Linked DNA regions of Aureispira sp. CCB-E. The main gene of each other region encodes a partner of the protein of the gene in region 2 in a complex. Links are inferred from orthologs where the notes say so. Each region holds a gene or a part of one and is shown on either strand. Other genes may lie near its edges.

The links.
Region 1: the proteins of QP953_RS17340 (region 2) and QP953_RS19960 are in contact, whole or in part, in a solved structure (PDB 8BNU), measured with the Escherichia coli proteins. The link is inferred for Aureispira sp. CCB-E from one-to-one orthologs.

What each region holds. Positions count from the first base shown.
Region 1 is NZ_CP133671.1:5,165,030-5,175,695, reverse strand. The notes cover bases 2,966-5,772. They hold QP953_RS19960 (acetyl-CoA C-acyltransferase), read right to left. Parts: upstream 5,108-5,772; coding sequence 3,824-5,107; downstream 2,966-3,823. Other genes in these bases: QP953_RS19955 (helix-turn-helix domain-containing protein), read left to right, coding at 5,201-5,650; QP953_RS19965 (alpha/beta hydrolase), read right to left, coding at 2,966-3,803. Also shown: QP953_RS19985 (hypothetical protein), read left to right, coding at 154-417; QP953_RS19980 (helix-turn-helix domain-containing protein), read right to left, coding at 585-944; QP953_RS19975 (NAD(P)H-dependent oxidoreductase), read left to right, coding at 1,338-1,925; QP953_RS19970 (redoxin domain-containing protein), read left to right, coding at 1,927-2,445; more of QP953_RS19965, read right to left, coding at 2,955-2,965; QP953_RS19950 (T9SS type A sorting domain-containing protein), read right to left, coding at 6,418-7,827; QP953_RS19945 (serine hydrolase domain-containing protein), read left to right, coding at 8,564-9,664; QP953_RS19940 (histidine kinase), read left to right, coding at 9,815-10,666.
Region 2 is NZ_CP133671.1:4,455,302-4,459,698, reverse strand. What follows is about bases 571-3,486. They hold QP953_RS17340 (3-hydroxyacyl-CoA dehydrogenase NAD-binding domain-containing protein), read right to left. Parts: upstream 3,143-3,486; coding sequence 998-3,142; downstream 571-997. Other genes in these bases: QP953_RS17335 (hypothetical protein), read right to left, coding at 3,148-3,486; QP953_RS17345 (hypothetical protein), read left to right, coding at 571-936. Outside these bases: more of QP953_RS17345, read left to right, coding at 148-570; more of QP953_RS17335, read right to left, coding at 3,487-3,573; QP953_RS17330 (acetyl-CoA C-acetyltransferase), read right to left, coding at 3,586-4,397. UniProt on the Escherichia coli protein: Catalyzes the formation of a hydroxyacyl-CoA by addition of water on enoyl-CoA. Also exhibits 3-hydroxyacyl-CoA epimerase and 3-hydroxyacyl-CoA dehydrogenase activities.

The DNA.
Region 1 (10,666 bases), 710 kb from region 2 along the record:
AGCTAAAAATTATTTCTTCTTGTCTGGCTCCGAAAAATCGCAGGTTTTGCTTTGAGATTAGTTATATCCATAGCGTACAGGGATAGACAGTCGTATTGTGGCTAATTAAAACTTGCCGAAAATGCAACATAAAAAAGATCTTCCTTGATATTTATGAAAACTTTACTAAACGATACCCTACTTTTTACAGTACTATCAGTCTTTTTAGGTTGCACAAATACTAGAATAACATCAAACTCTATTTTAGGTGATTACAGATATACTGTTTTTACACATCACAAGCAGGGTAGAAAATACATCAATTGGGGCATTAAAAACGACTTGTTTGATTTGGACTTATCGAATAAGTTGGTCAATGATGCTTGGGATGAGGGATTGGTAGGTTGTAACAAAACAAGTTGCTCTGTTGTTGGGTGACTTGTTTTGTTTTTAAGAACCCGTGTATACTCCGTGACAGAAGTCATGGAAATATAAATATAGTTGTTCTCTGAGCAAAACCTAAGGTTTTGCATTGTAATACATGCGTTTATTCTTCTAAGGTTATTCCCACAACGTGGCATAAAAACATGCACATTTATACGCTTTTATATTTCTATTATTCTACATTTTTCAAAGTTTATATCTGGATAACTTAATTCTGTCCAAGCGCTCAACATCTTTAGAGCAGGTAATAAGCCTTTTGCTTTTTTAGATAATGAATATTCAACACGAGGAGGTATCTCTGCAAATGATTTTCGATTAATTAATCCATCAGCCTCTAACTCTTTTAGTTGACTTGTAAGAACTTTTTTAGAAATAGTAGGAACTAATGCATACAATTTCCCAAATCGTAGAGGACCATTAGATAGTAAATATATAATAATGGGCTTCCATTTATTTCCAATGATATTCATTGTATGTACAAGAGTACACAAATTGGGGTTGTCAATATATTTTCGTGCCATAAGTTACTTTTAGGTTACCACTTCTTAGGTAGAGTTTTTAAACAATAGTTTCTAAAGTAAACTATTATTAGTTCCTTTATCAGCGGTTCTAACGATAAACGGAATTATATTTAATTTTACCATAAGTCTGCATTTATAGGACATACGAGTCAAAATAGAGTGCTAAAATCGCAAAAAAAAGACCTGAAAAATCCCTAAAACAAGGGCTTTTAGAGCATTTTTTAGACATTATTTTGGGATGTTAAATTTTATAGTTTCCTTTTGAAACTTCGCAAGTATCGATAGGCACTGATTTATGAATTAAATAAATATAATTTCAAATGTCGTTAGTTTCGCTATTCCTTTATGAAACAAATGTAATGATTTTATAATAGAACTAGAAAAATCTTTAAAATGAAAAATGTATTTATTATCAATGGACATCAAAAATATCCTTTTTCAGAAGGTAAATTGAATGCAAGTTTGACAGAGAGGGCGGAGCTTTTTTTTAAGGAAATGGATTGTGAGGTACAAATAACGAGAATGGAAGATAGTTATAATGTTACTGAGGAGATTGATAAATTTAAGTGGGCTGATTTAGTATTTTTTCAGACTCCATTAAACTGGATGGGAGTAAGTTGGTTTTTTAAAAAGTATATCGATGAAGTTTTTTCAATGGGGATGATGGGCGAAATGTCAGAGGGAGATGGGAGAAGTAAAGCTGCTCCAAAAAAGAATTATGGAATGGGGGGGAAGTTGGAAGGAAAATATATGATTTCTGTTACTGCTAATGCTCCGAAAGAGGCATTTAACAACCCAGAAGAGTCTTTTTTTGGAGGAATGAGTGAGGACGATTTACTTCAACCAATGCATCTAAATTTTAAATGGTTTGGTTTAGAACCACTTCCAACATTTATGGCTTATGATGTAATGAAAAACCCAGCAATTGAAAACGATTTTAAACGTTTTGATTCTCATTTAGAAAATTCTTTTAAAAAATAGGATGATGCGACCAACACCGAAACAAAAAGCCCCAAGATTAAATTTTCCTTTAATTGATGGAGAGAAATGGAGTTTAGAAGAGCAGAAGAGTGAGAATTTTACATTGATAGTTTTTTACAGGGGGCTACATTGCCCATTGTGCAAGAAATATTTAGAAACATTAGAGAGTCTTTTACCTGAGTTTGAAAGTAGAGGAGTTGAGGTAGTAGCAGTAAGTATGGACACTAAAAAAAGAGCCTCCTTTTCAAGGCAAAACTGGGAAATATTTAATCTTCATTTGGGATATAATTTGAGCGAAGAGATGGCAAAGAACTGGGGGCTTTATCTAAGTCAAGGGGTAAAACAGGGCGAACCAGAAGTATTTAGTGAACCAGGTTTATTTTTAATTGATAATAAAAAGCACGTGTATTATGTAGGAATTAATAGCAATCCATGGGGACGACCATATCTTCCAACATTTATAAAAGCAGTAGATTATATTATATCTTCTGAATATCCAGCTCGTGGTGAAATCTTATAAAGGGGGGATATGCCTTGGAAAAGGAGGGTAAAGAAGCTAAGGTTGTGCAAAATCAAGCTCAGAAACATGCATTGGAGCAAAATGCTATTGAAGCTTGTTGAGAATGGGAATGCAAATATAAAGATGGCTTTTATTTGAATGGTCAATGTCAAAGTGATCCTATTGTTACTTCTTATGGTCAAATATTGAGGTCTAACTACCACGACTTGAATGGTTAGTCTACGCTCTCTTACTGATATAGAGGTTGCCTTTGGTAATAGAGGGCAACCTTTTGTTTTGCAATATGCTAAGGTTCAAACACAAATTTGTTGAAATTACACAGAGGCTATTTTACCAACTGTATTTCTAGTGTTTAGTGCAACAACACTAGAAAATTAGTGGTATCCTATGGTTAGTATAAAAACAGTAGCGGATATAAACGCTCTTATTTTTAGGTTAGTAAGATACTTAATTCAACATAAAAACGGTTCGGAAATAATCCCAAACCGCTATTCTTTTTATACAATGTTCTATGTTGTTTTTTCTTGACGACATAAAAACCTTTCAACTTGCCCGCCAAATTCATCTGGTAGTTGATGATGAAAAGCATGAGCAGCATTTGAATACAGAATTAATTGGCTATTAGGTATTTGTTTATACAGTAGAAAAGAATTTTTACTTGAAAAAGCTATATCTTCCTTTGCTCCAGCAACTAGAACTGGTTGGGAAATCGATTTTATTTTTTCAAAGTAATTTTTTTCACTAGAAAAGTAATTTTTAGTGGCTGTTCCCTGAGCAATCCAAGTTTCTGGTTGTGTTGGCTTAACTTTAGTCAAGTAGTTATCAATACGGGATAGTGATTCTTTAGTAGCATGTAAACCTTTTTGATCATCTGTAAAAAACACAGTTTGATGATGTTCAGGTTTCATATTGTAAACTTTAGTGGCCACATTCAAAAAGCGTTCTGTAGGATATTCAGTGTGTTCACTAGCGCCTAATCCAGTACCTACTAAAACCACCTTTTGAACAATTTTGGGATAATTCAAAACAAAAGCTTGGACTACGAGACCTCCCATGCTCCAACCGAGTAAGTTCACTTTATCATATCCTAAGAATATAATAAATTCATACGCTATTTCAGCCATGCCTTCTATTGAATTTGGACTTGTACCAGAAGAGTTTCCAACACCAAGATTATCAAAGACGATAACTTTATTTTTTTTTACAAGCCTTGTTATAAAGGCAGGATCCCAATCGTTAATTGTCCCTCGAAATCGATTGAAAAGTATTAGCGGTTGTCCATTTCCAAAGGTACGATATGCTATCGTTTCATTTTTAATAATTGCGAATTTAATTTCGCTTTTTAGGATTTCATTCATTTTTTCGAATTTTAATTTAATTATTTATCTAATATTAGTGCAAGACCATTTCCTCTTGCCGCACAAATTGAGACTAGCCCAGAACCTTTACCTTCCTGATTCAAAAGTTTTGAGAGGGTTGCAATTATTCTTGCGCCTGTTGCTGCAAATGGGTGACCGGTAGCTAAACTGCTGCCAACCATATTTAATTTAGAAAAATCAATTTCCCCTTTTATGGAGTCTAAATTTTGCTTGCTCCAAAATGGATCACCTAAACCTTTATTGTTCAATATTTTAATAGTTGTTAATGCCTGAGCAGCAAATGCTTCATGAATTTCAATAAAGGAAAATGAATCCAAATTTCTATTACTCTGTTTTAATGCTTTTTGAATCGCAAGTATTGGTGCTAGTAGTAGGTTTTGTTTATTGTTGATATATTCAATTCCAGCTGTAGCGGCAAAACTTAAAAAAGCTAGAATTGGATAATTATGTTTTTTTGCCCATTCTTCTGAGGCTAGAAAGATACCCGCAGCTCCATCCGAGAAAGGAGTTGAATTAGCTGCAGTAAGGCTTCCAGAGTTCAAATCAAAAGCCGGGCTTAAGGATCTCATTTTATTTAAAGAAGGGTTCTTTCTTAGTATTGAGTCTTCCTTAATTTGCCCGATGGGTTCAATCATATCTTCAATAAATCCACTTTGATATGCCCTTGTTAGCTTTTTGTGACTGTTAAATGCAAAATGGTCTTGTTCTTCACGCGTTATTTTATAATATTTAGCCATTATCTCAGCATGTTCACCCATTGAAAGACCAGTTTCTGGCTCATTATTGTTCGGGATTTCAGGGAGCATCAATTCTAAATTTCTCAGATTTTCTTTTGTAAAATCAGAAAGACTCAAATGTTGATTTAGAAATTCTTTTCTGAATAATTCATTTAATACTATTGGAGAATCACTTGCACTATCTGTACCGCATGCTATGCCATTTTCTATTTGACCTAATGCTATTTTATTTGCAATAATTATAGCTGCTTCCGCAGAAGTTGCACATGCTTTTTGAATATCAAATGCTGGTGTTAGAGGATGAATGTCAGTTTTTAGTAAAGATTCTCGTACTAAATTTCCTTGCGAGCTGTGTTTTATAACAGCCCCTCCAACAACTTCACCTAATATTTTATCTTTTAAAGCATACTTGTTGCTTATGGATTGAAGGGTAGTGGTCAAGAGTTCGTTTGCTGAATAGCTTTTCAAATATGTGTTAGCTTTACTAAACGGAGTTCTACTATGCCCTATAATAGCCACTCTTTTTATTAAATTATTTGTATTCATTCTATTATTTTCGTAACCAATTAATAAATAGTTTTATTTTAGAACTCAAATATATGTACATAAGTTCTAAAAAAGAACCCAGATAGTAAAAAAATGAAAAAATTTCAAAAAACTGAGACGAATAGATTGAATTGTCCAATTCAATTAACTGCTAACTTATTAGGTGAAAGATGGGTGTTGTTAATAGTTAGAGAGCTTTTTCTAGGCAACTCCAAATTCAGCGAATTTCAAGACAATCTGAAAATTTCTAAGTCAGTTTTGACTAGCAAATTAAAAATGTTGGAAAATGCAGGTTTAATCGCGAAAAAAGAATACCAAGAAAACAACAAACGAGCTCGAAATGAATATTTCTTGACAGAAAAGGGAGGAGATTTAATCAAAATAATGAGTGCTATTTTAATTTGGGGCAACTCAAATTTGGTAGACAAAAATGAACCATTCCTCAAAATAGTAGATAAAAGTGGTGCTCCTGTTAAAATGACAATTGTTAATGAGGAAGGAAATTCGCTTAATTTAAATGACCTACAATTTATTTTATCATAGACCTTCTCCTATTTTGGAATGCCCTATAACTCTCTTATAAACACAATTGCGCGCAACCAATTATCTATGAATTGTTATCTAACACCAAGCTGGACAACAATCATCCTTTTATTTGAATGGTCAATGTCAAGGTAAGCCTATTGTTAGTGCTTAAGGTCAAGTAATTGGGACGAGCTACTACGGCTTGAATGGTTGGTCTAAGCTCTCTTACTGATATAGAAGGTTGTCTGGTGTTAGGCGACCTTTTGTATTGTTGTAGCATTCTAACATTGAAGTAATGATGATTTATTTCGATCTGCCTAGTAAGTTGGTGGATGATGTTTGGGATAAGGTGGTAGGAACATAGAAAACAAGTTGCTCTGTTGTTGGGAGACTTTTATCTTGTCCTAGTTGATGCAAAAGTATGAGTTGGCTCCAACCCAAATTCGGATTTGGAAGAAACAGTTGTAGGATGGTGCAGAAGATGTTTTTTAGAAACCAACATCTAAAAGGTCAGAAGAAGAAAAATATCTAATAAATTATTAATGAGCGGAAAATGCTCCTAAATATGAGATAGACTTCAGCTCAGTGTAAAAACGCCAAACCTATGATTTTGCTTATTCGGCTTAAAAATTTGCGAGCAAAAATCGTAGGTTTGGCTTAAGAACGGGGCTCTTACTGTTAAATGCTAGGTTCTTAGAACAGCATATGCATATGAAAGAGCCGTTACCTGCAATGAAAAAGCGCATATTATGATAATTAATAACACCCGCCCAAAGCTGTCAATCTTATTTATTCAAAACTAATTTCTCTTGAGTAATTAAACCCTTATTAGAATTTATCTTTAAAAAATAAATCCCTGAACTTAGACTTGATAAATTAAATGTAGAGAGTCTTTTATTAACAGTATAATTAGAAACAAGCTGACCTATTGAATTATAAATTTCAAGCGTATAATTCATTGAAGGATTAAAATCTTTCATTTGCACGTTTAATACTTCATAAGTAGGATTAGGATAAAAATCTACTCGTTTACTCTTAATGTTATCTATTATAGAAACGGAAGTCAGTGCCAAATCTAAAGAATCAAAAACTACCACATATTGACTAGGAACATTATAAATTGTATAAGGAGGTTTTGCCTGAGCCAAAGTAACAATTCGACCATCACTTGCTTCTATACTTTTTGTTGCTGTTGCTGGTTTTGTTAAAGTATGTGTTCGACTCCACAAAGAATCTCCATTAGGACTCACAACAATCACCCTCAAATCATCACTAAAAGTTCCTGTTATAACATAGTTTCCTGAAGAGTGATGCAAAACATCGATTCCTTTCATAGGAAAAGTTCTTGTCCAGTCTGGTGTTCCAAAACTATCTGTCTTCATTACCGTAGTAGTACCAACTCCAGGAGTATAAGGATTGGAGGCAACTATTATAAAACTATCTTCATTCACCTTGCAAAAATCGTTAATATACACTGGATAAGTATTTGCTGTTTGCCATACAATATTTCCTCCTAAATCCAATCGATGCAAAGAATCATGTTGAAGTAACCAATAACCATTAATATTTTTTTCAATTCTACCTGGAGTTGAAAGCCCAGGAGGGAATGGAATTGTTAATAGTTGTCCATTAGGCAATAACTCTTTTATGGTATAATCATACATTGATCCTATTGTTATTGGATTTCTAGAACCTTGTACTGTTGTGATACCTCCTTCATCATTTTTTAGATAATTATCAATGGAGTTTTCACAATTATCAGTCATCACGTTAGTATTAAGTATTGAGCCACTTGAGGAATATCTATAGGTACAATAATCGTGAAATGGGATAGATTGACCTATAAACCCACACGTGTAATTTTGTCCAATGTTCCCTAATGTCAAAAAATCATTATTAGCACTCTCAATTACATTACACCTTCCATAATGACTATGGTCATGATAGCTAGTCCATACTGTATCTCCATTGAAATCAATACGAACTAAATATTTTTTTAATGTATAATTCTCAACGATTGGAGCTGTTAAATTAACATTTCCGACAATAAAAAAATCTCCGTTTTGAGTTTCAATAATATCGCTAGGATAATGATGATACAACGAATCCCATCCGTAATAATGGATAGTTTGCGCAAAAAGTAAATTTGCACAGAAAAAAAATGCTATTAAAAATTGTAATTTAAGCAAAACCATAACATATCATGTTTTAAGATGTAAAAAGTGTTTTCTTTAAGTATTCAAATTTATTCATTAAACGAAACATTTGAGTATGTTGTGATTTTGAATTTAAAATAAATAAAAGACAGTAGGTAACACAGCAATATATCGCCATAGGGGGAGTTTATGAACTGTCTAAAACTCATTCTCTGCCGATAGAGCTAATGCATAATTATTTAGCATCTTTAAATGAAGTTAATAGCAATAAAATTGGAGCGTTGGGTGCATGTGCTGGTGCTATGTATAGTATTACCAAGCTACACCAAGAAGTTTTTTAATGACATTGCCAAAGCTGACAAAAAATTATATTGGATGAATACTGAATTGGAATCGCCTTTTCACCAATTTAATTATTACGACCAAGATGTTGAAGTAAATGAGTCTATAGCACAATCAAGTAATTGGTTCAGAGAAAAAATGTAAAAAGTACGACATATACTATGTAGCTTGGGATACTTTTGCTACAGATTTGGCTGCTAAGGTGTTGATTCATTAAACTTGAAAACTTCTTAATTAAACAGGGAATAACCCGCATTCGACAAAAGTCGGTTTACTAAAAAGTAAATCACTTCTACCTTTGTCTAAAACAAAATTAGGTAAATGGAGGCGTTAAGTAGGTGAGATGTTTTTTTCTTTTGTAAAAATATTCTTGAGGGATAGTAATCCTAAGTTTGTCTTATTTTATATACATTCAAAATATAAATTATACAACATGATTAAAACACAAAGTTTATTTTGGGGAATTTTCGTTATTTTATTGGTACTATCTAGTTGCAGAGATGAGTTTGATTTAGAAATTCCAAATGGTGCATCAGAACAAGAAAAGATTGAATTGGTTGATTCATGGCTTAGTAAACTACAAAAAGACCAAAAATTCAATGGTTCCGTATTACTTATAAGAGATGGGCAATCGATGCTTGCCAAAGGGTATGGTTTTACCAGTCACGAAAAAAATGAACAACTAACAGCCAATTCTTCATTTCGGCTTGCTTCGGTATCCAAACAATTTACTGCGGCTGGTATTATGCTATTAAAAGAGAAAGGAAGCATATCTTATGACGACTTAGTGTCCGAATATATTGAAAATTTCCCTTATGAAAAGGTCACCATTCGTAGCTTATTAAATCAATGTTCAGGTATTCCTGACATCTATATTGAGCTTGCGCTTGAGAATAAAGATAATATTAATGTACTTACCAATCAGAAAGCCACCGAGCTGATCATAAATGAAAACCGTTCAGCGAAAAAAGAACCTTTTGAAAAGTTTGAATACTCGAATACAAATTATATCCTTCTGGCAAGATTGGTTGAAATTGTCTCTGGTAAAAGTTTTGAAGATTATATGAAGGAGGAGTTATTTGAGCCATTGGGAATGGAAAATACGAGAGTTTGGAACTTGCTCTCTGCAGAGACAGATTTTACAAACAAATGTGGCGGATTTAAGATTGAAGGTGGTGTTTATAAAGAAGTACTGCCTGATTTTGTGGATGGTGTTGCAGGTGATGGAGCCGTATTTAGTAGTATAAACGATTTTTTAATTTGGGATAAATTCTGGTATGAAAATGATTTATTAAGCAGCTCTAATTTGGCAGAAGCATTTAAAAAACCACAATTGAATAATGGAAAATCATCGGACTATGGGTTCGGATGGGTTGTAACAGACGATGGTGCTTGGCACAATGGAGGTTGGCTGGCAGCACGTACTTATTACAGTCGAAACACTAAAAATGGAACAAGTATTGTCGTTTTAGATAACTCCTCTAATTCTGATTTGTATGAGATAGCAGAAGAGATAGGAAATATTTGGTTATAATCGATCATCAATCACGTAGTAGCAGCGCAGCTAATCAACGAATTACTACTATCATAAGAGACAACATTTAATTAATAACACCTGCTTTGAATTGACCGGCAACACTTATAGTGTTGCCGTATTGATTTTCTAACCCAACCAGAATAAATTATGGCAGAGGAAAATTTACGATTGTACAAATTACAAAAAGGAGATAAGTTAATATTCATTTTGTTTTTCTGGATTTTTTCGCTTTTGCTAATTTTATCTAGCGAAGACATGGGAGAAAAATGGATATATGGTTTGTATACGGTTATGGTGTTTGTAGGGAATGCTGTTTTAGTTGTATATTTTATAGTGTTTAGGTGGTTAAAGCAACTTAATACTCGCAAGCATTATTTACTTCTTATCTTAAAAACGATTTTATTTACCGTTTTTCTATTGGCTTTTCAGGGGCTTGTATATTATTACTTTATTGAAGTGACGCCAGACGAAGAAGGGGTTACCTTAGGAGATTTTATAAATGTATCTATTATTATTTTACTACTGAGTAGTATACTGTTGGGAATTATTATGTTAAAAAAAGGAGTTGGATCTCAGATTCAGATGCTTAAAATCGAAAATTTGCAAAAGACTTATGAGTTAAAAAATCTCAAAAAACAAATCGACCCTCATTTCTTGTTCAACAACCTCAACACCTTAGATGCTTTTATTGAAACAGATGTCGGCAAAGCCAAACCTTATATACAAAGGCTTGCTAAGCTTTATCAATATTTGATTAGAACGCAAGATGAAGATACCGTCAACTTAGAGGAGGAAATGAATTTTGCCAATGATTATATTTATCTTATAAAAGAGCGGTTTGGAGAAAATTATCAATTTAATATTATAAATAAAAGAACAAAAAAGGAGGAAAGGCTCATTCCGCCTTGTGCTATTCAAACAGTTTTTGAAAACATAGTAAAACATAATAATGCTTCGAGAGGCAAGCCTATTATCACGAAAATTATTGTGGAAGATGAG
Region 2 (4,397 bases):
TTTATTGGTTTGTAAGACACTCAAAAATAGAAGGTCATTTTTGATGTTTTGCAAACACGTTATAATAGTTTTTTCGAATTTTAGGGGGTAGGCAATTAATGGACGACCTTTTAATGTTTTTTAGATGGAAATAATCAACAATAAAAGATGACGACAATAAAGAATTATCAATTAGAGAAAATGTCTGCAAAAGAATTAACAAGTTTGTGGAAATCCATTAAATCTGTTTATACTCGGCATTTTGATACCCCAATACAGGATGATTACTTAAATAAAAAATGCAAGAATGCTGTCGTTGCAAGGTTGAGAGTAATTTGGAATGGAGCAGATGCCGTTGGTATTATGGTACTCTTTGGTTATAAATTGAAGTTAAATGGTCATAAAAGTATTGTATACAGAGGTTCTGGAGCAATAGATAAAGGATATCGAAACAAGAACAATTTGTCCAATTTTTTATTCTATAATGTTTTGCCACAAATTATTCGCTATCGTGGATACGCCCAATATATTATCGAAGGGTTTATACATCCTTCTTCTTTTTGTATTAGCCAAAAAGCGGTTCAAAAAATATATCCCTCACCCAATATGAATACGCCCTCAAAAATCTTAAATTTAATGGAAACGGTTAAAGAGCAGGGCTTGTTAGGAGGATACGAGTTTGAAGATGAACATCCATTTTTAGGTACTTACCCTTGCAATGTGGTTCAGTCTAGTAGGGAAAACAAACGTTGGGAAAATAAAGTAGCTATAGATGAGTATACAGAGTTTTTTTATCAACTTGGTGCCATGAAGGAGAACAAAGCAATCATTTGTATCGTTCCTTTATCTGTGTCTAATTTTGTCTTGTCGATTGTAAAGAGTGGAAAAGAAAGACTAAGGCAACTATTTTTGAAAAAAAACAATCTAGTAATGAGAAGAAATTACAACCATTCGTAAATGTTTTGTATCACAGTGCTACTGTTCTTGAGTACAAAATAGCAGCACTGCGACAGCATTTCTAATAAAAAGTTTCTTGATTCACAGCCATTTCACGAAGCGATTCTGGAACGATAAAACGAGGACCATAGCAACTTGCAAAATTGTCACAATCTTCTACAAATTCACGAATTCCTACATAATCAATGTAAGAAAAAACACCTCCTGTGTAAGGAGGAAATCCAAAACCTGTTAGAGAACCGACATCTCCATCGGTAGGCGAGTTGAGAACTCCTTCTTCCAAACAACGATAAGATTCTAAAGCCATGATATGCAAGATACGTTTACCAACAGTTTCTGCATCAAGGTAATTGGGATCACTTGGGAAGTGTTCTTTTAGACCAGCCCAAAGATGTTTATGACCACCAGAAGGGTATTCATAAAATCCTTTACCCGCTTTTTTGCCTGGTCTACCTAGATCAACAGCCATTTTATGCAACAATTCATATAAAGTTTGAGCAGTTTTACCCCGTTCTTTTTGATCTGCATCCATAACATTTAATGCTAAACTCAATGAAACTTCATCAGTTACGGCAAGAGGACCAACAGGCATACCGACACGTTTGGCTACATTTTCAATGACCGCAGGCGGAACTCCTTCATGGAGCAACAAAGCACCTTCACGAGTAAAGGTAGAAAATACTCTAGAAGTAAAAAATCCTCTACTATCATTTACTACAATTGGAATTTTACCAATTTGCGTTACGTAATCTACTGCCGCTGCAACCGCATAATCAGAAGTCTCTTTACCTACAATCAACTCTACGAGTGGCATTTTGTCAACAGGAGAGAAAAAATGCATGCCAATAAAATTCTCTGGGCGTTTGGCTGCTTTGGCTAGTAAAGTAATAGGAATTGTAGAGGTATTAGAAGCAAAGATTTTTTTAGGATTTAAATAAGCTTCTGCTTCTTGAGTAACCTTAGCTTTTAATTCAGGATTTTCATAAACAGCTTCTATAATCAAATCACAATCAGCCATGTCCTTTGTTTGATCTGTCGTTTGGATTTTATCCAGAGTTTGTTGCAATAATTCTGGCGTAATTCGCCCTTTAGAAACATTTTTTTGAAGTAATTTTTCAGAATATGCTTTTCCTTTTTCTGCATTTTCTACGGAGGTATCCTTTAGCACAACATCCATCCCAACACGAGCAGAAACATAAGCAATTCCTGCGCCCATCATTCCTGCGCCTAAAATACCTACTTTGTTAATTGTATAAAAGTCAAATCCTTTAGGTTTAACTTTGCCCTTTTTGGCTTCGTTGATAGCAAAAAATCCTGTACGGATTAAATTTTGAGCCTCTTTTGAATAAAACGCTTTGATAAAATAACGTGCTTCGATTTCCAATCCTCTATCAATAGGGAGCAACATTCCATCGTGAATGCAAGCCATTGCATATTGAGCGCCTGGATAATTGCCATGCGTTTTTTTCCGTAAATTGCCAATCCCACCAATCATAGTGTCAGTGCCAGATTTAGACATCAAGCCTCCTTGAGGAATTTTATAGCGTTTGTCATCCCAAGGCTGAATAGGGGCACTGTTCTTTAGAATCCACTGTTTAGCAGCGGCAATCAGAGCTTCTTGGTCGGTGACAACTTGATCGATAAAACCTTCTGATAAGGCTTGAGTCGGGCGAAATTGTTTTCCTTGAAGGATATAAGTCGTCGCTTTAGGAATGCCAATAAGATAGCTCAAGCGTTGTGTTCCACCTCCGCCAGGTAGCAAACCTAAATTAACTTCTGGCAAACCAATTTTAATACTAGGCTTGCTTAATGCAATTCGATGATGACAAGTTAAGGCGAGCTCGTACCCACCCCCCAAAGCAGTGCCATTGATAGCGGCTACAAAAGGTTTTCCCGCTTGTTCAAGTGTACGGAAACCTTTATGAACATTTAAAATATCTTTAAATAGACCTTCCTTGTTTTTAGGGGGATTACCAATGAATTTTAGATCGGCTCCTGCCATAAAATCTCTATGAGCAGAAGTGACAATAACCCCTTTTACGGTAGGGTTTTCTACTGCTTGTTGAGCAATTTCTAAATAAGATTGAATAAAATCTATACTAAATAAGTTAGTTGGCTCATTGACCATATTGATGGTAATGGTTGCAAAACCATCGGCATCAATTGCATATTCCAGCAAGTCATTTTTTATTGTTGTTGATTCCATTATTTTTAATCTTCTTCTTGAGTTATGTTTTTAATGAATAGATAAAAACTAGAGATAAGTAGGGAAATAAGCAGACTAGTTGCAAAAAAAAGACCAGCAACAATTAAGGAATTGCCAATTTTGACACCATCTATTTGCATTAAGGTCAACTGTGTAGTCGTTGCGCCCATAGCAAACCCAGTTCCAATAATCATTAATTTTCCAAATGTCTTTTTTCGTTTTTCCTGTGGCTGCCATCTATGATATAAGTAAATGGTCAAAAATAGAAACATTGCCATTAAAGAAAAAGGCGCAAAAATAGACACAATTTCTGTCAAATGATCTGGGTCAAAATTTTTGTACCAATCTAAAATTCCTGTCAAAGTAGCTGCCCAAGTGACAAAGATATAACCAATACCACCTACAAAACCTGCAATTAGTTTTCGTTCCATTGTATTTCGTGCTTACACTCGTTCTATAATTGTTGCAATCCCCATACCACCACCGATACAAAGGGTAATTAGTGCTGTACTCAACCCTCGTCTTTCCAATTCATCCAAAGCCGTACCGACCAACATACAACCAGTAGCGCCCAACGGATGCCCTAGGGCAATAGCTCCACCATTAACATTTACTTTAGCATGGTCAATGTCTAAATCATCCATAAAACGAAGTGCAACAGAAGCAAAAGCTTCATTAACTTCAAATAAATCGATATCGTTTTTAGACATACCTGCTTTTTGTAGAGCTTTGCGACTAGCAGGAGCAGGACCAACCAACATAATAGTAGGATCTGTGCCATAAGTGGCAACAGATTTAATTCTAGCTCTTGGTTTTAGACCTAGGCGTTCTCCAGCCAATTGGTTGCCAATTAAAGTAAGTGCTGCTCCATCAACAATAGCTGAGGAATTGCCAGCATGATGCACATGGTTAATCGCTTCTACTTCTGGGTATCGGTCAATTGCAACAGCATCAAAGCCGCCCATTTGTCCCATCTTTTCAAAGGCAGGTTTTAGGCTTCCCAAGCCTTCTAAGGTTGTGCTTGGACGAACATTCTCATCTTTATCCAGCACGAGAAAATCATTAATATCTCGAATAGGAACAATGGATTTTTCAAAAGCATTTTCTGCCCATGCTTTGGCAGCACGTTTTTGAGATTCTAACGCAAATTTATCGGCATCATTTCTTGAGTAACCGTATTTTGTGGCGATAAGATCGGCCGAGATACCTTGAGGAACAAAGTGCCCAGGAAGAGCAACAGTGGGGTCCATCGCAA